Linked DNA regions of Sporichthya polymorpha DSM 43042. The protein of the gene in region 2 interacts with the protein of the main gene of each other region in a pairwise test. Links are inferred from orthologs where the notes say so. Each region holds a gene or a part of one and is shown on either strand. Other genes may lie near its edges.

Evidence for each region.
Region 1: the proteins of sufU (region 2) and SPOPO_RS0117940 interact in binary tests that used the Escherichia coli proteins (3 or more experiments, as listed by UniProt). The link is inferred for Sporichthya polymorpha DSM 43042 from one-to-one orthologs.

What each region holds. Positions count from the first base shown.
Region 1 is NZ_KB913029.1:3,699,481-3,705,359, reverse strand. Bases 1,100-3,920 are described here. They hold SPOPO_RS0117940 (cysteine desulfurase family protein), read right to left. Parts: upstream 3,194-3,920; coding sequence 2,006-3,193; downstream 1,100-2,005. Other genes in these bases: SPOPO_RS0117935 (electron transfer flavoprotein subunit alpha/FixB family protein), read right to left, coding at 3,343-3,920; mnmA (tRNA 2-thiouridine(34) synthase MnmA), read right to left, coding at 1,100-1,984. Also shown: SPOPO_RS30350 (PDDEXK family nuclease), read right to left, coding at 1-570; more of mnmA, read right to left, coding at 917-1,099; more of SPOPO_RS0117935, read right to left, coding at 3,921-4,302; SPOPO_RS0117930 (electron transfer flavoprotein subunit beta/FixA family protein), read right to left, coding at 4,323-5,108; SPOPO_RS0117925 (enoyl-CoA hydratase/isomerase family protein), read right to left, coding at 5,248-5,879. UniProt on the Escherichia coli protein: Master enzyme that delivers sulfur to a number of partners involved in Fe-S cluster assembly, tRNA modification or cofactor biosynthesis. Catalyzes the removal of elemental sulfur from cysteine to produce alanine.
Region 2 is NZ_KB913029.1:4,633,105-4,638,889, forward strand. The notes cover bases 894-3,620. They hold sufU (Fe-S cluster assembly sulfur transfer protein SufU), read right to left. Parts: upstream 2,632-3,620; coding sequence 2,155-2,631; downstream 894-2,154. Other genes in these bases: SPOPO_RS0122550 (CapA family protein), read right to left, coding at 894-1,073; SPOPO_RS0122555 (acVLRF1 family peptidyl-tRNA hydrolase), read right to left, coding at 1,196-1,834; SPOPO_RS0122560 (metal-sulfur cluster assembly factor), read right to left, coding at 1,838-2,158; SPOPO_RS0122570 (cysteine desulfurase), read right to left, coding at 2,645-3,620. In the rest of the region: more of SPOPO_RS0122550, read right to left, coding at 1-893; more of SPOPO_RS0122570, read right to left, coding at 3,621-3,910; Fe-S cluster assembly ATPase SufC, read right to left, coding at 3,913-4,674; Fe-S cluster assembly protein SufD, read right to left, coding at 4,753-5,785. UniProt on the Escherichia coli protein: A scaffold on which IscS assembles Fe-S clusters. Exists as 2 interconverting forms, a structured (S) and disordered (D) form. The D-state is the preferred substrate for IscS.

The DNA.
Region 1 (5,879 bases), 930 kb from region 2 along the record:
GGCGAACGGCCGACCGTCCCGGCCGATCGCGGGCTCGTTCACCGCCAGCGGCGGGACGCCGGCGAGGGTGAGCAGCACCCGCACCCGCGTCTCCTGCGGAGACTTCGCGGCCGGGTTCAGCAGTGCCCGCGCCTCCCTCGCCAGGCGTATCCCCCGGCGGGCGACGCCCAGCGCGATCGCGCGGTCGATCTCGTCCAGGCTGCTGCGGGCCCCGAGGACGTCCCCGGCGACGCAGAGCGACGTCAGATCCAGCTTCGACGCGAGGTCGACGAAGGTCCGCCCCGGAGAGGTGACGGGAAAGCCGCGCACGTGCCAGACGTTCCCGAGGTCCAGCACGCGATGCGCGACCAGCCCCCGCATCCGCGGCTCGATCTCCGAGCGGACACTGATGTGAATCTTCTGGTCCGCATCGATCGGGACGTTGTAGAGCTCCGCGGCGGTGAAGTGGCTGAACACGAACGGGATGTCGACGGCCTTCCCGAACGCCGCGCACCGCGTCGGGAGATCGAGCGGCGTCTCCGCGGCGACGTGGACGTCCTTCGTGATCAGCCGGAAGCGCGATCCGTTCACCTGACGCGCCGTCAAACCAGCTTCCAGGCCCTCGCAGCGGCGAAACGGCCCGTGGAGAAGTTCTGCATCGGTCATGGGCGGAAGCTTCGGTGACTCGGCTGTCCCGTCGGCCCGACCTGTGGACAACTTCGGGGGTGTGCGCGCTGTGGACAACTCCGCCCCGCTCCCCCGAAAGCGCAGGACAGCACCCCGCCCCGTCTCCCGAAAGCGCAGTCCAGCACCCGGATTTTGCTTTCGGAGGTGCCAGAGTGCGCTTTCGGGAGAACGGCGGGGCGGGGAACGGCGGGGGGCGGGGAACGGCGGGGGCGGGGAACGGCGGGGGCGGGGGCGGGTCAGCCCCGGGGGCCTAGCGGACGGTGGCGGCGATGGTGGCGGAGCCGAGGACGCGGGTGCCGTCGTAGAGGACGGCGGCCTGGCCGGGGGCGACGCCGCGGACGGGGGTCGCGAACGCGATCTGGAGGCCCCCCTCGATGGCGGTGACGGCGGCGGGGACGGGGTCGCCGTGGGCCCGGAACTGGACGAGGCACTCGCTCGAGCCCAGCAGTGCGTCGCCGCACCAGCGGGGGCGGTCGGCCGTCAGGCCACGGACGTCGAGGGCCTCGGCGGGCCCGACGGTGACGCGGTTGTCGACGACGGAGACGTCGAGGACGTAGCGGGGGCGGCCGTCGGGGGCGGGGGTGCCGATGCGCAGGCCCTTCCGCTGCCCGACCGTGAAGCCGTACGCGCCGGAGTGCTCCCCCAGCACCGCGCCGGCGGTGTCGACGAGCTCGCCCGGCCGCTCCCCCAGCCGCTTGCGCAGGAACCCGGCGGTGTCGCCGTCGGGGATGAAGCAGATGTCGTGGCTGTCCGGCTTGGCCGCAACGGCGAGCCCACGGGCCTCGGCCTCGGCGCGGACGTCGCCCTTCACCGAGTCGCCGAGCGGGAACATCGCGTGCGCGAGCTGGTCCGCCTCCAGCACGCCGAGCACGTAGGACTGGTCCTTGTCCGGGTCGACCGCCCGGTGCAGCTCGCGACCTGACGGACCGTCAATCAGGCGCGCGTAGTGCCCCGTGCAGACCGCGTCGAACCCCAGCCCGATCGCGCGGTCCAGCACCGCGGCGAACTTGATCGATTCGTTGCAGCGCAGGCACGGGTTCGGGGTGCGGCCGGCGGCGTACTCGGCGACGAAGTCGTCGACCACGTCGGCGCGGAACCGCTCGGCGAGGTCCCAGACGTAGAACGGGATGCCCAGGACGTCGGCGACGCGGCGCGCGTCCCGGGCGTCCTCGGGGGTGCAGCAGCCCTTGCCGCGCGGGTTGTCCGGCGCCTCGGCCAGCGCGAGGTGGACGCCGGTGACGTCGTGGCCGGCCTCGACGGCGCGGGCCGCCGCGACGGCGGAGTCCACGCCCCCGGACAGTGCCGCCAGGACGTTCACGGAACCGCGAGGACGGGCATCTCAGGCCCGCTTGTGCCGGGCGGCCGCGATCTCACCGGCGCGGCGGGCGCGCTCCACCACCGGGGGCAGCGCCTCGAGCAGGTCGGCGACGTCGGCCTCGGTCGAGGTGTGGCCGAGGGAGAACCGCAGCGAACTGCGGGCCGAGGGCTCGTCGTGCCCCATCGCGAGCAGCACGTGTGAGGGCCGCGCGACGCCGGCCGAGCACGCGGAGCCGGTCGAGCACTCGATGCCCCGGGCGTCGAGCAGCATCAGCAGCGAGTCGCCCTCGCAGCCGGGGAACGAGAAGTGGGCGTTGCCGGGCAGGCGTCTGTCGGGGTCGCCGTTGTAGCGGGCGTCGGGCACCGCGGCCAGCACGCCGTCGACGAGGTCGGAGCGAAGGCGCAGCAGCGTCGCGGTGTGAGCCTCGAGGTTGCGCACCGACGTCTCGACGGCGGCCGCGAAGCCCGCGATCGCGGGCGTGTCCAGCGTCCCGGAGTGGACGTCGCGCTCCTGACCGCCGCCGTGCAGCAGCGGCGTCGGCACCGTCCCGCGCGCGAGCACGAGCGCCCCGATACCGAGGGGCCCGCCGAGCTTGTGGCCGGTCAGCGCCATCGCGGACACCCCGGACCCGGCGAAGTCGACCGGCAGCTGCCCGACGGCCTGCACGGCGTCCGAGTGCAGCGGGATCTCGAACTCCCGCGCGATCGCGGCGAGCTCGGCGATCGGCTGAACCGTCCCGACCTCGTTGTTGGCCCACATCACCGAGACCAGCGCGACCGACTCGGGGTCGCGCCCGATCGCTGCCCGCAACGTCTCCGGCTGCAGCCGCCCGAGCTCGTCGACGGGCAGGATCTCCAGCTCCGCGCCCTGGTGACGTGCGAGCCACTCCGCAGGGTCGAGCACCGCGTGGTGCTCCACGGCGCTGATCAGGATCCGCCGGCGCGCTCCGTCCTCCGCGGACCGGGCCCAGTACAGGCCCTTGAGCGCGAGGTTGTCGGCCTCCGTGCCGCCCCCGGTGAACACGACCTCACCGGGCCGGCACCCGAGCGCCGCGGCGACGGTCTCGCGCGACTCCTCGACCACCCGGCGGGCCGATCGGCCGCTGCCGTGCAGCGACGAGGGGTTCCCGACGCGCCCGAGCTCGGCCGTCATCGCGGCCAGCGCCTCGGGAAGCATCGGCGTCGTCGCCGCGTGGTCCAGGTACGTCATCGCCACAAGAGCCTAATCGCGACCCGCGGGCGCGTTGTTCCCGCGGCTCCCCGAAAGCGCAGGACAGCACCGTTGAGCTTCTCCGAAAGCGCAGAATGGCACCCGCATTTTGCTTTCGCGGGTGCCATAGTGCGCTTTCGGGGAAATGCTTACTTGCGCTTCGTGATCTCGTCGGTGGCCTGCGGCAGGACCTTGTGCAGGTCGCCGACGACGCCGTAGTCGGCGAGCTCGAAGATCGGGGCCTCGCGGTCCTTGTTCACCGCGACGATCGTCTTCGAGGTCTGCATGCCGGCGCGGTGCTGGATCGCACCGGAGATGCCCGCCGCGATGTACAGCTGCGGCGAGACGGTCTTGCCGGTCTGACCGACCTGCGAGTTGTGCGGGTACCAGCCGGCGTCGACGACGGCGCGGGAGGCGCCCACGGCCGCGCCGAGCGAGTCCGCGAGCTTCTCGACGACCGACATGTTCTCGGCCGAACCGACACCGCGACCGCCGGAGACGACGATCGAGGCCTCGGTGAGCTCCGGACGCTCGCCCTTCTCCTCGATGACGGAGTCGACGATCTTCGCGCCCTTGGCGGCGGCCGAGAGCTCCACCGAGACCGGGACGCGGTTGCCGGCGGCCGGCGCGGCCTCCGGCGGGGTGGCGTTCGGGAGCACCGCGATGATCGGGGTGCCCTTGGTGGCCGAGGACTGCACGACCGTGGCGCCACCGAAGATCGACTGCTCGGCGACGACGGAACCGCCCTCGCTGGTCAGCCCGGTGGCGTCGGTGAGGACACCGGAGTTGGTCTTGATGGCCAGGCGACCGGCGATCTCCTTGCCGGTGGCGGTGGCGGCGACCAGGACGGCGGCCGGGGACTGCTCCGCGACCAGCTTGGCCAGCACCTCGGCGACCGGGGCCACGACGTAGCCCGTGAGCTCGGCGTCGTCGGCGACGTAGATGGTCTCCGCGCCGTACTCGGCCAGCTTGTCCGCGGCGTTGTCGATGCCGGAGCCGACGAACACGGCCGCCGGCTCACCCACGGCCTTGGCCATGGTCAGCAGCTCGAGGCTGACCTTCTTCAGCGCACCGTCGGTGTGCTCGACGAGAACGAGAACCTGCGACATTTCCGTATCTCCTTCTCGCCTTAGACGAACTTCTTGGACGCGAGGAAGTCCACGAGCGCGGTGCCACCGTTGCCGTCGTCCTCGACGATGGTGCCGGCCGACCGCGGGGGCCGGTCCGCGCTGGAGTTGACCTGGGTCCAGGAACCCGCCAGTCCGACCTCACCGGCATCGATGCCGAGGTCGCCGAGCGACACGGTCTCGACCGGCTTCTTCTTCGCGGCCATGATCCCCTTGAACGAGGGGTACCGCGGCTCGTTCATCTTCTCGACGGCCGAGATCATCGCGGGCAGCGAGGCCTCGACGACCTGGTAGCCGTCGTCGGTGATGCGGTTGGCCTTGAGGGTCTTCGCGTTCGGGTCGACCTCGACCTTGTTCACGAAGGTGACCTGCGGGATCCCGAGGCGCTCGGCGAGCATCGCCGGCACGACCGAGGTCCGGGCGTCGGAGGCCTCCGACCCGGCGATGACCAGGTCGTAGTCCCCGATGCGCTCGAGGGCCTTGGCGAGCACCAGCGACGTCGTCGCGGCGCACGAACCCTTGAGGGCGTCGTCGACGACGTGCACGGCGTCGTCGGCACCCATCGAGAGCGCCTTGCGAATGGCCTCCGTGGCCGAGTCCGGCCCCATGCAGAGCACGGTCACCGAGCCACCGTGGGCCTCGGTCATCTGGAGCGCCTCTTCGATGGCGAACTCGTCCATCTCGTTGAGGATGTTGTCGACCGAGACGCGGTCGAGCGTCTTGGACGCGTCGAGCTTCTTCTCAGCCCACGTGTCCGGCACCTGCTTCACGCAGACGACGATCTTCATGTTCGGCTCAGACCTCCTGGTCGAAAACGTCGCGCCGCAGCTCACGCTGGCCCTCGGTGCCCGAGGACGGGGTCACCGGGAACTATTACTGGCGAGTAGCGATCCTAGCGGGTCGTGCAGTGGCGCTCGAAACGGGGCGTCAACGCCCGACGAAAGATGCCTTCCCCGGACCGTTCTCCACGAACGAGCGCATGCCGTTCTTCTGGTCCTCGGTGGCGAACAGGGCCGCGAACAGGACCCGCTCGATGTCGAGGCCGGTGGGGAGATCGACCTCCAGACCGCGGTCGACGGCCTCCTTGGCCGCGCGGAGAGCGGCGGCGGGCCCGCCCACGAAGGTCCGGGCCCAGGCGACGGCGGCGTCGTAGACCTCGGCGTCGGGGACGACCTTGTCGACCAGGCCGATCGCGAGCGCCTCGGCGGCGTCGACGAAGCGGCCGGAGAAGATGATGTCCTTCGCCTTGGCCGGGCCGACCAGGCGCGGCAGGCGCTGGGTGCCACCGGCGCCGGGGATGATCCCGAGCAGGATCTCCGGCTGGCCCCACTTGGTGCTCTCGCCGCTGACGCGGAAGTCGGCGCACATCGCGAGCTCGCACCCGCCGCCGAGCGCGTAGCCGGTGACAGCGGCGATCGTCGGCTTCGGGATCGCCGCGACGGCGTTGAAGCAGCGGTGCAGATCCATCGACTTGACGGCCATCTCGGCGTAGGAGAGTTCCGACATCTCCTTGACGTCCGCGCCGGCCGCGAAGACGCGCTCGCCGCCGTAGATCACGA
Region 2 (5,785 bases):
AGGATCGCCCGCCCCTGGTCCGAGCTGCGGTCCAGGACGCGCGGGGCGAAGTCTGCCCCGATCCGGTACGGCACGAAGGTGGTCCGGTCGACCGTGGCGTCGCCGTCGAGCGCCCGCAGCGTGACCTCGAGGATCACTCCTTGCTGGGTCGGGACCGAGAAGTCCATGTCGAAGACGAAGTTGCCGAGCGAGTACGCGACGAAGCTCGACCCGATGCGTTCGGCCGCCTGCACCACGTGGGGGTGGCTCCCGACGACGAGGTCCGCCCCGGCGGCCACCAGCGCGCGGGCCACCCGCCGCTGGTCGCGCACCGGGACGTGCGTGTACTGCTCGCCCCAGTGCGGGAGTACGAGGACGGCGTCGGTCCTCGCGTCGAGGTCGCGGATCGCGTCGGTCATCGCGCGCAGGTCCGTCTCGCTCAGGTCGCCGAGCCGCGGCTGCATCGCCAGGGTCACGGCGCCGGGACGGCGCTCCCCCACCCGCGGGGTCTCACCGATCGCGTTGAAGGCCAGCACCCCGACCCGCAGTCCGTTCGCCTCCAGCACCACGGGCTCGCGGGCGTCCGCCGCGTCGGCGCCCGCGCCCACCGTGGCGAACCCCGCCGCGCGCAGCCGGCGCACCGTGTCGACGAGCGAGCGCGCCCCGAAGTCCCCGACGTGGTTGTTCGCCAGCGACAGCAGGTCGAACCCCGCGAGCTCCAGCCCGTCCAGCACGGCGGGGTCCGCGCTGAACGAGTCCTCGCCCTGCGTGGGCCGGCCCAGCCGCGACAGCGTCGACTCGAACGTGCCGATCGTGAGGTCCGCCCCCGCCAGCCGCGTCGCGGTCGGCCGCAACGGCCCCGCGGGGTCGTCCCGGATCGCGGCCCCGACCCGCCGCCCGAGCATGACGTCCCCGACGATCGCGAGCCGCGCCTCCCGCACCGTGGTCCCGGCCGGCGTCGCACTCGCGCCTGGCACCGTCGCGGTCGCCGCCGGCGCGGGCAGCGTTCCCGTCCCCTCGTCGCTGCAGGCGCCGACGCTCCCCAGGACCCCCGCAGCCAGGAGAACCGCCACCACCGCGACCGGCGCGCGCATACCTCGACCCTAAGCGCCCCTGCACTGGAGATGACATCTCCAACGAGATCGCCGATTCCAGTGGAGATGACATCTCCAACGAGATCGCCGATTTCCCGTGGAGATGTCATCTCCAGGTGGGCTCAGGCGGGGTCGGTGAGGTGGATCGTCACCGCGCGGAAGCGGGCGGGCGTGGAGCGGAGGACGTCGAGGCGGGGGTCGGGGACGGGAAGGAACCGCGGCTCGACGGGGACGTCCCGCAGCGGCGCGAGGGCCCGGTCGGCGAGGACGCGGTCGACGGCCTTGCGCTCCCCGCCCAGGACGAGGGCGTCGAGGTCGCCGGCGACCGGGACGAGGATCCGCGCCGCGGTCTCGGCGGCGGCGTCGAGGGCCTGGTCGGCCTGGTTGGCCCGGCGCCGGGCGAAGCGCTGCTGGGACCAGCCACCGGCCGCGGTGCGGCCCTGGACGTGCCGGGACCCGACCTTGGACTCCGTCAGCGCCGGGCCGACGAAGACGCCGGCCGCGAACCCGCCGAGCCGGACGAGCAGCACACCCACCCTCCGCTCGGCGACCGCGTGCGCCGCGAGCGCCGCCACGGGGTCACCGGCCGGGGCCCAGAGACGGAGGAACGGCGGCACGCACTCAGCGACCGTCCCGTTGCCGCCGACCGCGCGCACGCCGTCCGTCGTCGCCGAAACCTCCGTCAGACCGTCGTTCCGGTCGGCGAAGTTGGCGAACCACCGTGGGATGCGCTCCGCCTCGACCTCGACGGATCGCACCACGACCTAGACGTTGAACCCGAGTGCGCGGAGCTGCTCGCGGCCGTCGTCGGTGATCTTGTCGGGGCCCCACGGGGGCATCCAGACCCAGTTGATGCGGAAGTCCGCGACGAGGCCCTCGAGGGCGGCGCGGGTCTGGTCCTCGATCACGTCGGTCAGCGGGCAGGCCGCGGACGTCAGGGTCATGTCGATGGTCGCGATGTTCGACTCGTCGACGCTGACCCCGTAGACGAGGCCGAGGTCGACGACGTTGATGCCGAGCTCCGGGTCGACGACGTCGCGCAGGGCCTCGGTCAGGTCGTCCTCGGTCGGTGCGCTGGTGGTCATGTCGTAGCTCCGTTCGCGAGCGATTGTGCCGTTTCAGTGCTTGTCTTTCCGACGGCTTGCGCCGTCGCGTCCTTCCAGGCCATCCAGGAAAGCAACGCGCACTTGATGCGGGCGGGGTACTTCGAAACTCCGGCGAAGGCGACCGCGTCCTCGAGGACGTCCTCGTCCGGGGTGGCCTGACCCTTGGACTGCATGAGGGCCAGGAACTCCTCGTGCACGGCCATGGCCTCGTCGAGGGTCTTGCCGATGAGCAGCTCGGTCAGCACCGAGGCCGAGGCCTGGCTGATCGAGCAGCCGAGGCTGTCGTACGAGACGTCGGCGACCTTCCCGTCGACCATGTGCACCCGCAGCGTCACCTCGTCGCCGCACGTCGGGTTGACGTGGTGCACCTCGGCCTCGAACGGGTCCCGCAACCCCTTGTGCCGGGGGTTGCGGTAGTGGTCGAGGATGATCTCCTGGTAGAGCGCGTCCACATCACTCACGGCCTCACGCTCCCCTCGAGAAGAAGGCCTTCACGGCGTCCAACCCCTCGACGAGGGCATCAATTTCCTCGGGCTTCGTGTAGAGGTAGAACGAGGCGCGGGTCGACGCGGTGACGCCGAACCGGGCGTGGACCGGACGGGCGCAGTGGTGGCCGCCGCGGACAGCGACGCCGCGCGAGTCGAGCACCTGCCCGACGTCATGCGGGTGAATGTCACCGAGCTCGAAGCTGATGGCCCCGCCACGGTCGACGTTCTCGGTCGGGCCGAGGATGCGCAGCCCGTCCACCTGCTTCAGTGCGTCGAGCGCGTACCCGGTGAGCGCGTGCTCGTGGGCGCGGATCGCCTCCATGCCGATCGCCGACAGGTAGTCCAGCGCGACACCGAGCCCGACGGCCTGCACGATCGGCGGGGTTCCGGCCTCGAAGCGGTGCGGCGCCGGCGCGTAGGTCGAGCCCTCCATGCGGACGATCTCGATCATCTCGCCGCCGCCGAGGAACGGCGGGAGCTGGTTGAGCAGTTCCGGCTTCGCGACCAGCACGCCGATGCCCGTCGGACCGCACAGCTTGTGCCCGGTGAACGCGACGAAGTCGGCCCCGAGCGCGGTGAGGTCCACCGGCATCTGCGTCACGGACTGGGAGGCGTCGACGACGACCAGCGCGCCGACCTCGTGCGCCCGCCGCGTGATCTCCTCGACGGGGTTGACCGTGCCGAGCGCGTTCGACACCCACACGACCGAGACGACCTTGGTCCGCTCGGTGATCAGGTCGTCGATGTTCGACAGGTCGAGCCGGCCCTCGTCCGTGATGCCGAACCACCGCAGCGTCGCGCCGGTCCGCTCGCACGCGAGCTGCCACGGCACGATGTTGGAGTGGTGCTCCATCTCGGTGATGACGACCTCGTCACCGGGACCGAACCCGTACGGATCGCCCGCGTTCGCGAGGACGTTCGCCACCAGGTTGAGCGCCTCGGAGGCGTTCTTGGTGAAGATGACGCCGTCGCGGCTGGGCGCGTTCACGAACGCCGCGACCTTGTCGCGGGCGCCCTCGAACGCGGCCGTCGCCTCCTCCCCGAGCTGGTGCGCCGCGCGCGCCACGTTGGCGTTGTGCAGCGCGTAGTGCTCGGAGATCGCATCGATCACCGACTGCGGCTTCTGCGACGTGTTCGCCGAGTCCAGGTAGACCAGCGGACGGTCGTCCGCGAGGCGCCGCTCCAGGATCGGGAAGTCGGCCCGGATCTTCTCCAGGTCGAGCAGCCCCGCCAGCTGAGCCACCGTCAGGCTCCGGCCTTAGCGAGGAAGCGCTCGTAGCCCTCGGCCTCGAGCTGCTCGGCGAGCTCCGGGCCACCCTCCTCGACGAACCGGCCGCCGACGAAGACGTGGACGAAGTCCGGCGAGATGTAGCGCAGGATCCGGGTGTAGTGCGTGATCAGCAGCAGACCCTTGTCGCCGCCGGAGCGGAACCGGTTCACGCCCTCCGACACGACCTTGAGCGCGTCGATGTCGAGACCGGAGTCGGTCTCGTCGAGGATCGCGACCTTCGGGTTCAGCAGCTCCAGCTGCAGCGTCTCGTGGCGCTTCTTCTCACCACCGGAGAAGCCCTCGTTGACGTTGCGCTCGGCGAAGGACGGGTCCATCGCGAGCGCGTCCATGGCGCCCTTGACGTCCTTGACCCACGTGCGCAGCTTGGGGGCCTCGCCGTCGATCGCGGTCTTCGCGGTGCGGAGGAAGTTCGAGACGCTCACGCCCGGAACCTCGACCGGGTACTGCATCGCGAGGAAGAGCCCGGCGCGGGCGCGCTCGTCGACGCTCATCGCGAGGACGTCCTCGCCGTCGAGCGTGATGGTGCCGCTCGTCACCTGGTACTTCGGGTGCCCCGCGATCGTGTAGGCCAACGTCGACTTGCCCGACCCGTTGGGGCCCATCACGGCGTGGGTCTCGCCCGCGTTGATCGTCAGGGTGACCCCCTTGAGGATCTCCTTGACGCCCTCAGGCGTCTCGACCGAGACGTGAAGGTCCTTGATAGCCAGGGTGCTCATATCTTTGAAGCTCTTCTCTGATGGGCGATCAGTTGCGGTTGTCTTCGGGGGGTCGTCGGGGGGCGGAGCCCCCGACTGTCAGTTAAGGGTCTTGGCGAGCTCGGCGTCGATCTTCTGCAGCAGCCGGGTCTGGACGATCGGGACCCCGATCCGGCCGATGATCTCGCCGAAGAAGCCGCGGACGACCATGCGGCGGGCCTCGTCCTCGCGGATGCCGCGCGACTGCAGGTAGAACAGCTGCTCGTCGTCGAAGCGACCGGTGGCGCTGGCGTGACCCGCGCCGGCGACCTCGCCGGTGTAGATCTCCAGGTTCGGGACGGAGTCCGCAGAGGCTCCGTCCGTCAGCAGCAGGTTGCGGTTGAGCTCGTACGTGTCGGTCCCGGTCGCCTCGGCGCCGATGATGACGTCGCCGATCCAGACCGTGTGCGCCTTGTCGCCCTGCAGCGCGCCCTTGTAGGCGACGTTGCTGCGGCAGTTCGGCACCGTGTGGTCGATCCGCAGCCGGTGCTCGAGGTGCTGGCCGGCGTCGGCGAAGTACAGGCCGAGCATCTCGGCGTCGCCGCCCTGGGCCGTGTAGTGCACCTGTGGGTAGAGGCGAACCAGGTTCCCGCCGAACGTGACCGCGATGGCCTTGACCTTTGCGTCGCGGCCGAGCGAGATCCGCTGGTGCGCGAGGTGCACGGCGTCGTCGGCCCAGTCCTGCACGCTGACCAGCGTCAGGTTCGCGCTGTCGCCGACGTGCACCTCGACGGTGCCGGCGTACGTGGCCGAACCCAGGTGGTCGAGCACGACCGTCGCGACCGCGAACGGCTTGACGTCGATGACGATGTGCCCGAAAGCGGCGCCGTCGGCGTCCTCACCGCGGACGGTGATGACCGTCGGAGCCGGCTCCAGTTCCTGAGGCACCGTCACGACCGTGGCCGTCTGGATCGCGGTGAACGCCGCCTCCGCGACCCGGTCGGTGGGGGCGCCGACCTTTCCGACCCGCGGGTCGTCGCGACCCACGGTCTCGACGGTCACGCCCTCACCGGCGTCGACGGACACGACAACCTTGCCGTCGCCCTTCGCGGTCCCGTCGTGCAGACCGCGCAGGCGACGCATCGGGGTGAAG